Regions from separate parts of the Streptomyces hypolithicus genome, predicted to be linked through region 2. Evidence: riboswitches for the same ligand, from Rfam matches in the RefSeq annotation. Region 2 holds a riboswitch; each other region holds the start of a gene.

Region 1 (3,198 bases), 3.0 Mb from region 2:
GCGGCGGACTGATGTGGGACTTCGGCAGGACGCTCGTCAAGCAGGCGGTCGCCAACCGGTAGGCGGGCCGGAGGTGGGCGGCCCGGCCCAGCAGGCGAGGTAGGGGCAGCCCGCCCGGCCCCCGCGGCCGGGCCCTCAGCTCTCGTCGCTCAGCTCTCGTCGCTCAGCTCTCGTCGCTCGGGACGAGCAGCCGGGTCCGCAGCTGCTCGCGGGTCTCGGCGCTGAGCCCCAGTCCTTCCGCGAGGTACCGCGTGGTGGAGCCCCATACCTCCTGGACGGTCTCGAAGGCGGCGTTCAGGTACTCCGCGCGGGCGTCGAACAGCGGCCTCAGCAGCTCCATGACCTCGGGAGTCATTCCGGCCGGGGAGCTGTCGCTGCGGCTCACCCGGTAGCGGCGGCTCGGGTCGTTCGACTTGAGGTAGTCGGCCTCGATGGCGTCACGCTCGACGCCGACAGCCAGCAGGGCCACCGCTATCGACAGGCCCGCTCGGTCCTTGCCCGCCGCGCAGTGCATCAGGGCGGGCACGCTGTCCTCGGCGAGCGCCTGCAGCACTTGGCTGTGCTCGGCCGTGCGCTCCTTGATGATCACGCGGTACGTCTGCGCCATCCGGTCCGCGGCCTTGCCGTCGGACAGGATCTCGCGCAGCTCGTCGAGGTTCCCGTCCCGGACCATCTTCCAGAACACCGCGCCGTCGGCAGGGTCGGTCAGCGGCAGGTTCACGTTGCGCACACCCGGCAGCTCGATGTCCGGGCCCTCCAGCTTCTGGTCCGCCTCGTTGCGGAAATCGAAGATCGTATGAAGACCGAGGGAGCCGAGAAACGCCGCATCGGCCGCCGTCGCGTGTGCGAGGTGACCGCTGCGGAAAAGGACACCGGAGCGCACCCGGCGCCCGTCCACGGTCGGCAGGCCGCCCACATCACGGAAGTTGCGCACTGCGGCAAGCTCGGGCGCTGCCGACGGGACCTGCGGCACCTGCTGTGACACGTGGGCTCCTGTGAGTCTGCCGTCGGCGCTGCTCGCCGACTTCGGCGAGTTTCGACGATACGACACCGTGGCCGTGGCGATCATCGCCGCTGGCCAGGCGCTTCAGGCGTATCTGACAGTTGGGGCGAATCGGGTCATATCACCGTAACGCCCGTTGTGTGCAAGGGAGGTGACGGAGGGGCGGGCGGGCCGCTGGTGAGCAGGATCTCATTCGTGACCGTGCGTGGCGAAGATCCGGATACAAATGCCTTTCCGCAGGCGGGGGGAGAAGATCCGTAATCCACGGAGTGTGACGGCAATTCCCTCGCGAATTCCCCTCGCTCAACGGCTGGGCGAATGAGCTCGCTTGTACGGGGAAGGCCGGTCGGCTTACGGTCACGGTCAATCCGGGCGGACCGCCTAATCCTGCCGCCGCCCGGAATCCGAACCTACTCACGTGTGGCAGGAGCGGGGGAACCAGGTAAGTACGCCGGCATTCGGAAGTTTTTGGTCCGGACCGGCTCGGGGTGAAGCCGCGCATCAGCGCGGCCGGGCATCTCCAGCCCGAACCCGACAGCTCACCTCGTAGGCGCCGGAGAGGAATACCCCATGCCCGCAAAGGGTAAGCACCGCCGCCAGAGGCCGAACTCGATCACCCGCGGATTTATCGCCGCAGGCACGGGCGGAGCGGCTCTCGCACTTCCGTTCATGACCGTGACCGGCGCGAACGCCGCGGAGAAGGCCGCCCCGGCCTCCGCGTCCGCCGCGTCCTTCGGCAAGGCGGCCCCCGCGGCCGCCGCCGAGAAGGCCGCCGCGAAGAAGGCCGGCACCAAGACCTACTCCGTGGTCTCCGGCGACTATCTGTCGAAGATCGCCGAAGAGCAGGACGTGCGTGGCGGCTGGCACAAGCTCTACAAGGACAACCGTGTGGTCGTCGGCGGCAACCCCGAGCTGATCCTGCCCGGCATGAAGCTGACCATCGGCGCGAAGGCGTCCGGCTCCGCGCCGCAGGCGCCCGCGAAGCCCGCCCAGCCGTCGAAGTCCGAGAAGTCGTCGCAGCCGTCGCAGCCCTCGAAGTCCTCGGCCAAGGACTCCGCGCCCGCGCCGGCCAAGGACGAGGCCAAGGCGCCCGCCGCCAACAGCGCCTCCAACGCGGCCGCTTCCGGCCAGAGCAACGGATCCGGCTTCACCGCTCCGGTCGACGCGGGCGTCTCCACGCCGTACCGCGCCTCCGGCGGCAGCTGGTCCAGCGGCTACCACACGGGCGTCGACTTCACCGCCTCCAGTGGCACCCCGGTCAAGGCCGTGGCCACCGGCACCGTCGTCTCCGCCGGCTGGAGCGGCTCGTACGGCAACGAGGTCGTCATCAAGCACGACGACGGCCGCTACTCGCAGTACGCCCACCTCTCCTCGCTGTCCGTCTCCTCCGGCCAGAGCGTCGGAGGCGGCACCCAGATAGGCCTCTCCGGCAGCACCGGCAACTCCACCGGCCCGCACCTGCACTTCGAGATCCGGACCGGCCCGAGCTACGGCTCGGACGTCGACCCGCTGGCCTACCTGCGCGGCAACGGCGTCTCCATCTGACGCTCGCCCCGCGACGGCTCCATGCCCGTACGCCCCTTCTCTGCCGCTCACCCCCAGGCGGCAGGAAAGGGGCCTACGTGCGTTCAAAGGCGTATTCCGGGTTGGCCGAACCTGACCCGTGTCGTATCTCACGCTGCGTCACCCCCTCCCTACGGTGGCGTAGGTCACGTCCGCCGGTGAAGGATGTGCCGACGTGGCAGACGATTCGCGATCATTCAGAGCAGGCGCCATCGGGTCGTACGCGGCGATCGGTGACAGCTTCACCGAAGGCGTCGGCGACCCCGGGCCCGGCGGTACGTTCATCGGCTGGGCGGACCGGTTGGCCGTACTCCTCGACGACCGCGTCCCCGAGCACACCTTCCGCTACGCCAACCTCGCGGTCCGCGGCCGCCTCCTCGACCAGATCGTGGCGGAGCAGGTCCCGCGGGCGCGGCAGCTCGCCCCCGATCTGGTGAGCTTCTGCGCCGGCGGGAACGACATCATCCGGCCAGGCAGTGACCCCGACGACGTAGCCGAGCGCTTCGAGACAGCGGTCGCTGAGCTCACCGAGGCCGTCGGCACCGTCATGGTGACCACGGGCTTCGACACTCGGGACGTTCCCGTGCTGCGCCATCTGCGCGGCAAGATCGCGACGTACACGGCGCATGTGC
Region 2 (3,198 bases):
GTTGTAGTGCGGCTGGAGGGCGACGTAACGCGCCACTGACTCCCGTTCCGAGAAGTCCAGCGAGGCCTGCAGCCGCTCGGGGCTCAGGTTGGAGGCGGCGATGGCACGGACCTTGCCGTCCTTCACCAGTTGGTCGAGGGCGGTGATGATCTCCTCGACCGGCACCTCGGTGTCGTCGAAGTGCGTGTAGTACAGGTCGATGTGGTCGGTGCCCAGTCGGCGCAACGATTCCTCCGCGGCCGCCTTGATGTTCGTAGCGGAGAGCCCCTTGTACGACGGGTGGGCGCCGACCTTGGTGGCGACGACGATCTCGGAGTGGTTGCCGCGCGCGGCGAGCCACTTGCCGATGATCCGCTCGGACTCGGCGCCCTCGTTGCCGGGGGCCCAGGCGGAGTAGGAGTCGGCGGTGTCGACGAAGTTGCCGCCTCCCGCGGCGTACGCGTCGAGGACGGCGAAGGACTGCGCCTCGTCGGCGGTTCAGCCGAAGACGTTGCCGCCGAGGGCGAGCGGGAAGACATCGAGATCGGACGTACCCAGCTTGCGGAGAGAAGTCATGGGGTCGTCAACCCCGCGGCAGGCGCCGGCTATTCCGCGAAAGACCGGCAGCCCTGGCGTCGGGGGGTGAGCGCCAGGGCTGCCGGGGACTGGGGAGACCAGAGGGGCCAGGGGGCCAGGGGGCCATAGGGAGCAGGGCCAGGGGGGCCGGGGGATTGGCTGTCAGACGGAGAGGCCCTTGTCGCGCAGCCACGCCGCCGGGTCGATGCCGGAGCCGTCGGCCGTGTGCACTTCGAGGTGCAGGTGCGGGCCCGTCACATTGCCGGTGGCGCCCACACGTCCGATGGTCTCGCCCGTACCGACGGTCTGGCCGGCGGACACCGTCATCGAGGAGAGGTGCGCGTACCAGACCTCGGTGCCGTCCTCGAGTTCGAGCACGACGCGGTAGCCGTACGAACCCGACCAGCCTGCCGACTTGATGGTTCCGCTGTGCACCGCCTTGGCCGGCGTACCGGTCGGAGCTGCGAAGTCCAGGCCGGTGTGCTGGCCCGACGACCACATCGAGCCGGACTGGCCGTAGGTCGAGGTGAGCGTGTACGACGAGGTGGGCAGGGAGTAACTGGCGGCGAGCTTGGCGAGCCGCTCCTCCTCCGCCTTGCGCTTGGCCTCGGCCGCCGCCTCGCGCTTCCTCTCCTCGGCCTCGCGCTTCTTCTCGGCCGCCTCGGCCTCGGCCGCGCTCTGCTGCTTCCGGGCCTCGGCCGCGGCCTTCTCGGAGGCCTCCTTCTCGGCGGCCTCCTTGACCTGGGCGTCGGCTGCGTCCTGCTGCTGCTCGGCCTGCTGGAGGATGCGGGCGCGCAGTGCCTCGCCCGCGTCGGTGGTGCCCTGCTGCGCGTCGGCGGTGGTGACACCCGCCGTGGTGAGAGGGGCCGCAGCGAAGACGGCTTCGCCCCCGGAGCCCGCCGGGGCGCCGGAGCCTGCGTCGGCATGGTCGTCGGACATGAAAGAGCCGACGCCGGGAAGGGACTTGGCGTCGGGCAGTGAGTCGGATATCGCGTCGGGCATCGAGATCGAGATGGCCGGCTTGTCCTGCGCGGTGGCTATGCCGCCCGCGCCGACCGCGGCGATGACGCCGACGCCCAGCACGGTGGAGCTGCGGCCGATTCCGCCGCGCTGCTTGGCCACCCGGTGCCGGCCGCGTACGGGCCGTATGGACTCCTCAGTGGGATTCCATTCTTCCCACGTCCCCTCGCCGCCACCGAAGTTCTCGGTGTGGTTCGCCGCCCCGAAGGGGGGCAGGGTGGTGGTGGGGGCAGGGCTGTTGGACGCCACGGAGGCGTGCTCCTTTCCTTCCTTCTCGCCTACCGGGTTAGCTGACGGGTTCGGAGCAGGAAGGTCTCCTACGGGCCTCTTCGCTGACGCGAAGCAGCCCGATTCACCCCAAGGATTGGTTCCCCGGTTCCCTTGCGGAATTCGGCGCGTGCGCACGGTGTCGTCTCTGGCGACGACTGGGACAACCGCGCTGCGTTATCGAACGTTAATAGACGCGGGGGCCGGATTCCAAGCCGCTCCGACTGATCGTTACCGCCATTGGCCCGAACAAATACGCACAGAATAGCTCACACCGGGACGACTTGATCATCACTCAGGAAACATGCGTTTCTTGACGGTTCGTCAATTATTATCAAAAGCGATCAGGCCGACTACCCAGTGTCGCGAGCGATAAATTCTCCTCCATGGTGGTCAACAGCACGCAGTCCGTGGCCCGTCGCTACCGCGAGTTCTCCGAGCAGCAGGCGCGGGGCGTCTCCCCCGTGTACGCCGAACTAACCGCCCGTATCAGCGAGGACGAGGACCTCTGCGCCCTCGTCGCCGCCCTCCCGCCGGGCAACAAGCAGCAGCCCAATCTCCTCCTCGGCGCCGTCCGCCACCTCGGCGGACCGTACGAGCAGTGGGAACCGTTCCGCGCGTGGACCCTGGCCCACTGGGACGACGTACGCGCGGTGATGCTGGAGCGCTTCACCCAGACCAACGAGCCCGCGCGCTGCGCGACCCTGCTCCCCCTCCTCGCCTCGCTCCCCCAACCCCTCGCACTCATCGAGGTCGGCGCCTCGGCCGGCCTGTGCCTGCACCCGGACCGCTACGCCTACCGTTACGACGGCGGCCCCGTCCTCGGCTCGTCCCCAGTCACCTTCGACTGCCGTACGCAGGGCCCCGCGCCCGTACCCGCCGCGCTCCCCCGCATCGCCTGGCGCGCGGGCATCGACCTCAACCCCCTTGACCCCACCGACGAGGACGACGTCCGCTGGCTCCAGTCACTGATCTGGCCGGGCCAGAGCGAGCGGCCCCGCCAACAGCTCGGCGCCATCGAAGCGGTACGTACGGCGCCCCGCCCCCGTATCGTCCGCGGGGACCTCGTCGACGAACTTCCGGAGCTGGTCGCCGAGGCACCGGTGGGCGCCACCCTCGTCGTCTTCCACACGGCCGTACTGACCTACCTGCCGCTCGCCCGCCGCGAGGAGTTCGCGGCCGTCGTCCGCGCCCTGCCATGCCACTGGATCTCCAACGAGCACTACACCGTGCTGCCCTGGCTGGACGCCCCCGCACCCGACGACGAGCACCTGCTCACGCTCTCCCTCAACGAGAGCGCCGTCGCCTACACCGCTCCGCACGGCCAGAGCCTGCACTGGTTCGGCCCGACCGCTG
Region 3 (3,198 bases), 990 kb from region 2:
CCGTTGTACTTCTCGGTGGCGACCTCGGCGTCGTGGTAGAGCCGGTCGACCTTCGCCTTCACCTGGGCGGTCGTCAGCGCGGGTTCCGCGTGCGCGCCGCCGTCGAACGCCGTGGCGCTCGCGGCTCCGGCGAGCGCGAGGGTGGCGGCGGTGCGGCCGGTGCCGCCGCCCAGCATGCGCTGCTTGGGCCTTCGGTGCGTGGCCACGAGGGCGTCCACGTCCTTCCGTCCTGTACGTCGGCCGCGTCGCAGTCCGGCGGCGGACCGCACGGGGGGCGGCCCGCCGCCGGATTCCCGGCGGTGGCGGCCGACTGCTGCTCCGGGGAGGGGCGGCGGTGGGGAGTCGGTCACCTGGGGGAGGACGCTAAACCTGCGCGTCACGGGGCCGAGTGGGAATGACCGACAGTGGCAGAAATAGGTGCTTCTGTGATCGCCGATGAGAGGCGAAGCCGCGCCGGAATGCAGCATTCCGCTCTTCCGTGACCGATGCGGCGGAGCAACCGGAACCACCGGAACCAGACGGGCAGAGCCTGCTATGGCCGGGCTGGCCGGGCTGGCCGGGCTGGCCGGGCTGGCCGGGCTGGGACGGGCTTCGGGTCGAGCGCCGAAGCCGCCCGCCACGGCGGTGCGTGAGCGGGCGGCCGCACAGGTCGCGTAGCGCGGGCGCTACGCGGGGCGGACGCTACCGTAGATCGGCATGTAGTAGATCGACTCCTCGCGGACGTTCGCGCCGGGCTTCGGCGCGTGGATCATCTTGCCGCCGCCGATGTATATGCCGACGTGGCTGATGTCGTCGTAGAAGAAGACCAGGTCACCCGGCTTGAGGTCGTCGGTCGGGACGCGGCTGCCGACCTTCACCTGGTCCCAGGTGGTGCGCGGGAGACTGACGCCGGCGGCCTTCCAGGCGCCCTGGGTCAGGCCGGAGCAGTCGTACGAGCTGGGCCCCGCCGCGCCCCAGACGTACGGCTTGCCGATCTGTGCGCGGGCGAAGGCGAGCACCTTCTCGGCCTTGGCGGAGTATGCGTCACCGGAGCCGAGGCCGGCGCCGGAGCCGGAGCCCGGGTCCGGGGTGGTGGCGGGGGGCTTTCCGGTTCCGGGGGTGGTGCCCGGGGCGGAGGGGGTCGGTTCGTCTTGCCGGGCCTCTTCCTCCCGCTGTTGCTCCTGCTCCTGCTGCGTGCGCTGCCGCTCGGCTTCCGCCTCGGCTTCCGCCTTCGCCTTGGCTTCGGCCTTCCGCTTGGCCTCCGCCTCCCGCTCCTTCTCCAGCGCCGCCAGCCGTGCCTTCTCCTCGGCGGTCAGCCGGGACAGCAGCCCACGCGCCTCGCCGAGCTTGCGCTGGACATCCTGCTTGGACGCCTTGAGGGAGGACTGCGACTCGGTCAGCTTCTCCAGGCCGCGCGTCGCCTCGGCCCGCTTCTTCGACGCCTCGGCCTGCCGCGTCTCGAAGTCGCGGACGTCCGTCTGCTGACGCTCGGTCATCCGATCCATCAGCCGGTTCTGGTCGAAGTACGCCTGCGGGCTGTCCGCGAGCAGCAGCGCGGCGGTCGGGGTGACCGACCCCGACCGGTACTGCGCCGCCGCGTAGTTGCCGAGCTTGCGCCGGGCCTCGTTCAGCCTCTCGGTGCGCTGCGCGACCGCGTCGAGCAGTCCCTCCACCGACTTCCGCTGCTGCTCGGTGGCTTCCTTCGCCTGGTTGTACTTCTGGGTGGCGGTGCCGGCCTGGCGGTAGAGGTCGTCGACCTTCTTCTGTACTTCCTCGACGGTCGGCTTGGGTGCGGCGGGCGCGGCCGGTGCCGCGCCGGCGCTCTGGGCGAGCAGGCCGACGGACGCGAGCGCCGCGGTCGTGACCCCGAGGGCGGGAGCGGTGGTGCGTACCCGGGTACGCGGCTTGCGATGCGAGGCCAAGGCCGGCATCTCCTTCCGTGGACCGCCTACCGGGTTAGCTGTCGGGTTCGGGCGGAACGGAAGGTGCCCTACGGTCCTTGGGACAGCGGACCGATTCACCCCAGGTGGTGCGCGTGGGTCCCCGGTTCCGAACTGCCCGTGGGCAGGCCGGATTCGGCGTGGGCCGCCCGGTCCGGCGCCGTTCGCCGGTTGGGGTACGAGCCGCCCGAGTGGGAACGCTAGCCAACTCCGTTGGCCGCTGGGAAGCCTGATGGCCGATATGCCCGATACATTTTCGTGACCTTTGCCGAAGAGGTTTACCGCTTCACTAATGCGACCTGCCGGGCGGCCGAACGGCCTCCCGCCGAGAGGTGCGAAGTGGCCAAGGTCACAGGTGGGGGTGAGGGGCGGGCCGGCGCGGAAGCGGCGTACTGGGTCCGCGTGGCGGCCGGGCGCCCGTACGACCGCGGGAAGACGGCAATCCGGGGCCGGCCTGTCGGTGGTCCCGCCTAAGCTTGGTAGACGATGAGCAGCCTCTTTGACGACAGCTTCCTGACCGATCTCCAGCCCGCCGAGGCAGCGGCCCCGCCGCCCCCCGAGGACCACGCCCCGGAGGAGGTTCCGCACGACCTCTTCGGCGGTGTCTTCGACGGCCCCCCGCCGCCCAGGGACGCGTACTACCGGGACGGCGCCCCGCGTCCCGCCGTGGACGCCGCCGCGCTGCTCGACGGGCTCAACGCCGAACAGCGCCAGGCCGTCGTGCACTCGGGCTCGCCTCTGCTCATCGTGGCCGGCGCGGGCTCCGGCAAGACCAGGGTGCTGACCCACCGGATCGCGTACCTGCTGGCCAAGCGGGGGGTGCACCCCGGCCAGATCCTCGCGATCACCTTCACCAACAAGGCCGCCGGCGAGATGAAGGAGCGCGTCGAGGAACTCGTCGGACCGCGTGCGGCCGCCATGTGGGTCTCCACCTTCCACAGTGCGTGCGTGCGGATCCTGCGCCGCGAGTCGAAGAAGCTCGGCTTCACGTCGTCGTTCTCGATCTACGACGCCGCCGACTCCAAGCGTCTGATGGCGCTCGTCTGCCGTGACCTGGACCTCGACCCGAAGCGCTTCCCGCCGAAGGCGTTCAGCGCCAAGGTCTCGAACCTGAAGAACGAGCTGATAGACGAAGAGACCTTCGCCGGCCAGGCGGCCGACGGCTTCGAGAAAACCCTGGCCCAGGCGTACGGGCTGTACCAGGCGCGGCTGCGCGAGGCCAACGCCCTGGACTTCGACGACATCATCATGACCACGGTGCACCTGCTCCAGGCGTTCC
Region 4 (3,198 bases), 2.2 Mb from region 2:
GACCGTGCTGCGCTGTCACCGCCCCGGCCAGCAGGTGGTGGCCGTCGAGATCTTCCTCGCCGCGCCCCTGGAGGCCGAGCCCGAAGGCCTCGACGGCGTCGCCACCATCATGTCGCGGGCCTTCTCCGAGGGCACCGACAAGCACTCCGCCGAGGAGTTCGCCGCTGAACTGGAGCGCTGCGGCGCCACCCTCGACGCGTACGCCGACCATCCGGGCGTGCGGGTCTCCCTGGAGGTCCCCGTCTCCCGGCTGCCCAAGGCGCTCGGGCTGCTCGCCGACGCCCTGCGCGCCCCCGCCTTCGCCGACGGCGAGGTCGACCGGCTGGTGCACAACCGCCTCGACGAGATCCCGCACGAGACGGCCAACCCGTCCCGGCGGGCTGCCAAGCAGCTCTCCAAGGAGCTCTTCCCGGCCACCTCGCGCATGTCGCGGCCGCGCCAGGGCACCGAGGAGACGGTGGCTCGTATCGACTCCGCGGCCGTGAAGGGCTTCTACGCGGCGCACGTGCGCCCCGCGACCGCCACCGCCGTGGTCGTCGGCGACCTTGAGGGCACCGACCTGGACGCCGTCCTGGCCGACACCCTGGGTGCCTGGAAGGGCGACACGGCCGAGGCGCGTCCCGTACCTCCCGTGACGGCCGACGACTCTGGCCGTGTGGTCATCGTGGACCGTCCCGGCGCGGTGCAGACGCAGCTGCTCATCGGCCGGGTCGGCCCGGACCGGCACGACCGTGTCTGGCCGGCCCAGGTGCTCGGCACGTACTGCCTGGGCGGCACGCTCACCTCCCGCCTGGACCGGGTCCTGCGCGAGGAGAAGGGCTATACCTACGGCGTGCGCGCCTTCGGCCAGGTGCTGCGCTCCACCTCCCCTTCCTCCCCAGAGGGGGCGGCAGGCGCCGCGATGCTCGCGATCAGCGGCTCGGTCGACACCGAGTCGACCGGACCGGCCCTCGAAGACCTGTGGACGGTTCTGCGCACTCTGGCAGCCGGCGGCCTCACGGACGCCGAGCGCGATGTCGCCGTGCAGAACCTGGTGGGGGTGGCGCCGCTCAAGTACGAGACGGCTGCCGCCGTCGCCGGCACGCTCGCCGACCAGGTCGAGCAGCACCTGCCCGACGACTTCCAGGCCCAGCTGTACGCCCGCCTCGCCGACACGGGCACCGTGGAGGCCACCGCGGCGGTCGTCAGCGCCTTCCCCGAGGACCACCTGGTCGCGGTCCTCGTCGGGGACGCGTCGCAGATCGAGGAGCCCGTCAGGGCGCTCGGTATCGGCGACGTGACGGTGGTCACCGGCTGACTGGCCGACCGGCCGGTCAGGCTGCACACATCCCGCAAAGCGGGAGAAAGGAGGACCCCGGGGCCCATCGGGTCGCCGGGGTCCTTCCCGTATGTCCCCTTTGTTGTGGAGGCTGCCCGTCTGACCTGTGGGGTGCGTTACAAAGCCTCGTGTCTATTTGGTGATTGAAAGATGATCCGTTTAGCGTCTGTCCGGCTGTCCGTCAGCAGTGAGCCGTATCCGCGGCACCGGGCAGCCATCGCCGAGTCCCCGTCAGGCGCGAGCCTGGGGAGCCGGGGACCCGTGCAGTCCCTGGGGTGAATCGGACGTCCTGCGTGCGTACGTACTACGCAGGGGGTCCGTAGGAGACCTTCCTGCTCCGAACCCGTCAGCTAACCCGGTAGGCGAGAAGGAAGGAAAGGATCAGCCACTTCATGGCGTTCACCCGTGCCACCGGGAAGCACCGTCGTCCCAGCCGCCTGACGCGCACGAGCGCGAACATCGCGGGTGTCGCGGCCCTCACCACGACCGGCGTCATCGGCGGCCTCGCCGCGCCTGCTCTCGCCACCCCCACCGACGTCAGCGCCGAGGCGGCGCACTCGGTCGAGGACACCGGACTGACCCAGGCCATCGTCATCGGCGACTCCCTCGCCGACCAGATAGGCGCCCAGGCCGCGGCCCAGCAGCAGGCCGCCGACAAGGCGGAGGCCGAGCGCAAGGCCGAGGCGAAGCGCAAGGTGGAAGCGAAGCGCAAGGTGGAAGCGAAGCGCAAGGCCGAGGCGAAGGCCGCTGCGCAGGCGAAGAAGGAGCGCGAGGAGCGCGAGGAGCGCGAGGAGCGTGCCGCGGATGAGCGCGCGGCCCGCGCCGCCGAGCGCGAGCGCCTGGGCGGCTACACCCTCCCGGTGGCCGGCTCGGCGGTGACCACCGGCTACAAGTCCGGCGGCTCGCTCTGGTCATCCGGCAGCCACTCCGGCGTCGACTTCCGCGCCGCCTCGGGGAGTTCCGTCGTCTCCGTGGGCGCGGGCACCGTCGTCGAGGCCGGCTGGGGAGGGGCGTACGGCAACAACGTCGTCATCAAGATGAACGACGGCACCTACACGCAGTACGGCCACCTGTCGTCCATCGGTGTCTCCGTCGGCCAGGCCGTCACCAGTGGCCAGCAGATTGGCCTCTCGGGCTCGACCGGCAACTCCACCGGACCGCATCTGCACTTCGAGGCCCGCACCTCCGCCGAGTACGGCTCCGACCTGGACCCCACGGCCTACCTGCGCGGCCACGGCGTGAACGTCTGACGCATCGGCAGCACCTCTGCCACGAAGGCCCCGGCTCTCCTCTCTCCGGATGTGGATCGAGCCGGGGTCTTTCGGCGTGTCCGGAAGCCGACCGGGAATTCCCGCACGCCGTCGGAATTTCGGCACCCTTGCAATAGAGTCACCGCACAGGCTTCGATCGACCGCGTTTCGCGGGGATCAGTGCGGAGGTTCGGTCATGCGTATTCCCGCGCAATCGGTGTGCACGGCGATCCGTGACGACATCGTCTCCGGTGTCTTCGAGCGCGGAAGCAGGCTCACCGAGGAACTGCTGGCGCGTCGGTACGGTGTCTCGCGCGTCCCCGTGCGCGAGGCCCTGCGCACGCTGGAGTCCGAGGGGTTCGTCACCACCCGCCGACACGCGGGCGCCTGCGTGGCCGAGCCGACCGAGCGGGAGGCAGCCGACCTGCTGGAGATCCGTGCGCTGCTGGAGCCGCTGGGCGCGGCCCGCGCCGCCCAGCGCCGTACCGAGGCACACCTCAAGGTGCTCCGCGGCCTGGTCAGGCTCGGTCAGGACCGGGCCCGCCGGGGCGAGGGCGAGGACCTGCGGTCCCTCGGCGGCTGGTTCCACGAGACGCTGGCCCAGGCGTCCGGCAGCCCGGGCCTCACGAC

What was found. A riboswitch is a leader RNA that binds a small molecule or an ion and turns the genes downstream of it on or off. The one in region 2 is predicted to bind cyclic di-AMP.
Region 1: another riboswitch for cyclic di-AMP. It lies ahead of ACU6WZ_RS01295 (M23 family metallopeptidase); the one in region 2 lies ahead of ACU6WZ_RS15405 (M23 family metallopeptidase).
Region 3: another riboswitch for cyclic di-AMP. It lies ahead of ACU6WZ_RS10400 (C40 family peptidase); the one in region 2 lies ahead of ACU6WZ_RS15405 (M23 family metallopeptidase).
Region 4: another riboswitch for cyclic di-AMP. It lies ahead of ACU6WZ_RS04855 (M23 family metallopeptidase); the one in region 2 lies ahead of ACU6WZ_RS15405 (M23 family metallopeptidase).

The regions. Positions count from the first base shown of each region.
Region 1 is NZ_CM128811.1:249,909-253,106, reverse strand. It holds gene ACU6WZ_RS01305 (aspartate aminotransferase family protein) at 1-62, shown strand, start outside; gene ACU6WZ_RS01300 (tyrosine-protein phosphatase) at 164-985, opposite strand; cyclic di-AMP (ydaO/yuaA leader) riboswitch at 1,401-1,569, shown strand; gene ACU6WZ_RS01295 (M23 family metallopeptidase) at 1,574-2,548, shown strand; gene ACU6WZ_RS01290 (SGNH/GDSL hydrolase family protein) at 2,742-3,198, shown strand, end outside.
Region 2 is NZ_CM128811.1:3,246,909-3,250,106, reverse strand. It holds partial or broken gene ACU6WZ_RS15410 (aldo/keto reductase) at 1-555, opposite strand, end outside; gene ACU6WZ_RS15405 (M23 family metallopeptidase) at 718-1,824, opposite strand; cyclic di-AMP (ydaO/yuaA leader) riboswitch at 1,836-1,981, opposite strand; gene ACU6WZ_RS15400 (DUF2332 domain-containing protein) at 2,229-3,198, shown strand, end outside.
Region 3 is NZ_CM128811.1:2,256,324-2,259,521, reverse strand. It holds gene ACU6WZ_RS10410 (C40 family peptidase) at 1-206, opposite strand, end outside; gene ACU6WZ_RS10405 (hypothetical protein) at 535-657, shown strand; gene ACU6WZ_RS10400 (C40 family peptidase) at 666-1,901, opposite strand; cyclic di-AMP (ydaO/yuaA leader) riboswitch at 1,909-2,070, opposite strand; gene pcrA (DNA helicase PcrA) at 2,406-3,198, shown strand, end outside.
Region 4 is NZ_CM128811.1:1,046,808-1,050,005, reverse strand. It holds gene ACU6WZ_RS04860 (M16 family metallopeptidase) at 1-1,297, shown strand, start outside; cyclic di-AMP (ydaO/yuaA leader) riboswitch at 1,527-1,697, shown strand; gene ACU6WZ_RS04855 (M23 family metallopeptidase) at 1,711-2,568, shown strand; gene ACU6WZ_RS04850 (GntR family transcriptional regulator) at 2,765-3,198, shown strand, end outside.